One region of the Synechococcus sp. CC9902 genome, then DNA from elsewhere that is predicted to be linked to it. Evidence: predicted binding sites of a transcription regulator. Region 1 holds the regulator's gene; the other holds the start of a gene.

Region 1 (2,203 bases):
TGAATACCCCTCGCCATGCCGCCACCATCACCGAAGGCCGCGCCGGTGTGTTGCATGGTGCAATGAGCTTGCTGTTGCAAGACAGTGATGGTCAGGTGCAAGAAGCCCATTCCATAAGTGCTGGTTTGGACTATCCCGGTGTTGGCCCTGAGCACAGCTATCTCAAGGAGATTGGCCGGGCTGAATACGCAGCAGTCACCGACGAACAGGCCCTGGATGGATTGCGCTTGGTGAGTGAGTTGGAGGGGATTATTCCGGCCCTTGAAACAGCCCATGCCTTTGCTTGGTTGGAGCAGCTTTGCCCCACCCTTCCCCAGGGCTGTGAAGTGGTGATCAACTGCTCGGGACGTGGCGACAAAGATGTCAACACAGTCGCTGAGAAGCTTGGCGACAAGCTCTGAGTGGTTAAGTCGCCCGTTAGCTGAGCAGTAGCTCTAGGTGGCGGGCAACACGTTCAACAGCGGAACACGCCGTGGCGTAAGCCATTCGCATGGGTCCGATGAGAGCGATGTGGCCTGTCCCCTCTTGCCCACATCGGTAGGGAGCCTGCACCACTGAGCACGCCTCCAGCGCTGATTGGGGATGCTCTTGGCCGATTAACACTCGCGCTTCAGCCCCAGGGCTAATCAGGGCCATGGGTTCATCATCGATCAGCTGAAGCAAGGGGCCAAGATCTTGGGCGCTTTGGAATTCTGGTTCGGCAACCAGTCGCGATAAACCATGAACCAGCGTTGTCGGTTCGGCAGAGATCGATGGATGTTCGAGGGCATGACGCAGCACATCCCCACTCCGTTGGAGTTGGGTGGGCAATTTCTCCCAGTTCAGGGCTCCTCCTCGTAATTGCTGTTCGGCCCAGCGTTCTATCGCGTCCAGCTCATCGCTCGTTGCATGCGGTAACCGCAAGTTCAGATGACTGGCATGACCACTGTTCTCCACCAGCATGACCAGCAACCGTTCGCCGCTTTGCACGAGTCGAATCGCTGCGAGCTGAGGTTGTGTCCGCGTTGGTCGGGTGATGAGGCTCATCAAACCGGTGAAATCAGTCAGTCGGCGTGCGAGCTGCAGGAGCAGATCATCAAGGGCTGCCCAGCCAAGGCTGAGTCCTGTGAGCTCTCGCTCCAAGTGCAAGACGGTGGCTGCAGGTTCAGGAAGGAGGCAGTCCACGTAATGGCGATATCCCAGGGCGCTTGGAATCCGGCCAGAGGACGTGTGGGGTTGGGTGAGGAGTCCACGTTGTTCCAAGGCACCCATCGCTGAGCGAATGGTGGCTGAGCTGGCGGGCATCGAGAAGCGTTGCACCAGCGTTCGGCTTCCCACCGGCTCCATCGTGTCGACGTAGTGATGCACCGTGGCCTGTAGAACTTGCTCTTGACGACGCGATAAGGGCTTCATCAGTAGCGGGGCACGGTGTCATCCACCTGGGTGCTCCAGGCGTCGATTCCCCCCTCTAGGTTCCAAACCTCTAGGCCCCAGGCTTGATCGAGGAGCCATAGACCGAAGTGATGGCTGCGCACACCGGCATGACAAAGCACCACGACGGGTTGGTCGGGTGCAAGCCGTGATTGCAGTGTTTCGATCCATTCAGACGACGCACTTAGGGGTAAGTGCAGCACGTCGTTGGGAAATTTGGCCATCATCAATTCTTGAGCTTCTCGCACATCCACAACCTGTGGTGAAGGCGCATCTCCCTGAAGCCAAAGCTGTAGGTCAGGGGCGCTGATCGGACGTGGTTGAACAAGGCTCATGGCGCCATTCTGCGGTGATGGACAAAGATGAGTTGATTCGCGATCGCAGGCCCATGAAGGCCCGCTCCTTTCTTACCGCGGTTGGTGCCGCCCTGTTGTCGCTAGTGCTGCTAGCTACGGGTCTTATTTGGACCATGGATCGGCGTAGCCCGCTTCATCTGGCGGAGCAGCCGTTGCAATTGCCGCGATCAGCCCGCTTTGTGCCCCGTGATGCTGCTTTGGCGTTGCATTGGCTGGCAGATCCTTCGCGTTTGCCCGCCTATGCCCAAGCTGTGGCTCCTGCTTCTGAACGACGTGCGGCCCGAGATGGAGCCCGTGCCTGGCGCAATGGTGCGTTTGCCTTGGCTGGCCTTGAGTTTGATGCAGAACTCGCACCTTGGATTGGCTCGGAAATCAGCCTGACCCTGCTTGATGGTGCTTCAGATCCTGGGTGGGTTCTCGCCCTCACCAGTCGTGAT
Region 2 (2,203 bases), 750 kb from region 1:
AGCTTCTTTCTCAATGTCCTCAGCAATGATCAGAAGAGGTTTTCCAGTGCGTGCAATTTGCTCGAGCACAGGAACGAGATCTTGGACGAGACCAATCTTCTTATCGGTTAAGAGGATGTAAGGCTCATCGAGAACAGCTTCCATCCGCTCGGTGTCGGTGGCGAAATAAGGGGAGATATATCCCTTATCGAAACGCATGCCTTCCGTGACCTCGAGCTCAGTCTCCATGGACTTGCCTTCTTCCAGGGAAATCACGCCCTCTTTACCGACCTTATCCATGGCATCGGCGATCATTTTGCCGACTTCTTCGTCATTACCGGCGGAAATCGTGCCGACCTGGGCAATGGCATTGCTATCTGCAATGGGCTTTGCCATGTCTTTGATCTTGCCGACCAAGAAATCGGACGCCTTATCAATCCCTTTCTTAAGGGTGATGGCGTTGGCTCCTGCGGCAACGTTACGCAGGCCGGCCTTCACCATGGCGTGGGCAAGGACGGTAGCCGTTGTGGTGCCATCACCAGCGGCATCGTTGGTTTTCGATGCGGCCTGGCGAATCAGAGCAACACCGGTGTTCTCAATGTGATCTTCAAGCTCAATCTCTTTGGCGATGGTGACACCATCATTGATGATCTGAGGAGAACCGAATTTCTTCTCGAGAACAACGTTGCGACCTTTAGGTCCCAACGTGACAGCAACGGATTCGGCAAGAATGTCAATGCCTTTTTCGAGAGCGCGGCGAGCGTTCTCGTTATAAATAATGCGCTTAGCCATGGAAGATGTGTCCTAAAAAATGGTGTTTAAAGCAGCTGACGGTTCAAGACCTCAGCGAGTCGTCAACTCAATCAGTTAACGATTGCGAGGATGTCTTTTTCAGATAGCAACACGTACTCATCACTACCGAGCTTGATGTCGGTACCGGCGTACTTGCTGTAGAGAACCTTGTCGCCGATCCCCACTTCAGGAGCCTGACGGCTGCCGTCTTCGTTGGGCTTACCAGGACCGACTTGAACGACTTCACCAACTTGGGGCTTTTCCTTGGCGGTATCGGGCAGAAGAATGCCACCGGCGGTTTTTTCTTCTGACTCAGAAACCTTGACGAAAACGCGATCGCCGAGGGGTTTGACAGTGGAGACGCTGAGGGAAACAGCAGCCATGGGTTGTTGCAAAAGCAGGGACAAAGCACTGAGCGCCTCGCAAAAACACGAGTTGGCACTCAGAGCCGTTGACTGCCAACGTATGCAAGAACCCACCCCGTGCACCACAAGACGGCTGTGCGGGTGACCGAACAGAACGGAGTTTTGTTCGCGGGCTGTCCTGTCGCCGTAGCGGTGGTATGGTTGCGCCGCTCTGATGGGCCTCGAGCGCGCTGCGCCTGATCCCGTAACTCTCCTTACTTATGGTCGCTTCTGCTCCTGCATCCGCTGGCACCAAAGGCGTGATCCGCCAAGTGATTGGCCCGGTTCTGGACGTGGAATTTCCCGCCGGGAAACTGCCCAAGATCTACAACGCACTTCGTGTCGAAGCGAAGAACACAAGTGGCCAAGACGTGGCCCTCACCGCCGAAGTGCAACAGCTCCTTGGTGACCACCGCGTTCGCGCCGTGGCCATGAGCGGCACTGACGGATTGGTTCGCGGCATGGAAGCCGTCGATACCGGCGCTCCGATCTCAGTCCCCGTCGGCGAAGCCACTCTGGGTCGCATCTTCAACGTCCTCGGTGAACCCGTTGACGAGCAAGGTCCTGTGAAAACCAAGACCACAGCACCAATCCACCGTGAAGCCCCCAAGCTCACCGAGCTTGAAACCAAGCCCAAGGTGTTTGAAACGGGCATCAAAGTGATCGACCTTCTAGCTCCCTACCGCCAAGGCGGAAAAGTGGGCTTATTCGGTGGTGCTGGTGTTGGCAAAACCGTTCTGATCCAAGAATTGATCAACAACATCGCCAAAGAACATGGCGGTGTGTCCGTGTTCGGCGGTGTGGGCGAACGCACCCGCGAAGGAAACGACCTCTACGAGGAATTCAAGGAATCCGGCGTGATCAACGCCGATGACCTTTCCAAGTCGAAGGTGGCGCTCTGCTACGGCCAGATGAACGAGCCCCCTGGTGCACGCATGCGCGTGGGTCTCTCAGCTCTGACCATGGCCGAGCATTTCCGCGACGTGAACAAGCAAGACGTGTTGTTGTTCGTCGACAACATCTTCCGC

The links. Region 1 encodes HrcA, which represses chaperone genes, less so after heat shock. Its sites were predicted from a motif close to TTAGCACTCNNNNNNNNNGAGTGCTAA; they were not measured.
Region 2: the regulator HrcA is predicted to act here: its motif matches at 1,207-1,233, upstream of groES (co-chaperone GroES).

Annotation. Positions count from the first base shown of each region.
Region 1 covers NC_007513.1:2,001,083-2,003,285, reverse strand. Annotated here, with positions in the region: gene trpB (tryptophan synthase subunit beta) at 1-401, shown strand, start outside; gene hrcA (heat-inducible transcriptional repressor HrcA) at 418-1,392, opposite strand; gene SYNCC9902_RS10620 (rhodanese-like domain-containing protein) at 1,392-1,745, opposite strand; gene SYNCC9902_RS10615 (DUF3352 domain-containing protein) at 1,763-2,203, shown strand, end outside.
Region 2 covers NC_007513.1:517,805-520,007, reverse strand. Annotated here, with positions in the region: gene groL (chaperonin GroEL) at 1-771, opposite strand, end outside; gene groES (co-chaperone GroES) at 843-1,154, opposite strand; gene atpD (F0F1 ATP synthase subunit beta) at 1,397-2,203, shown strand, end outside.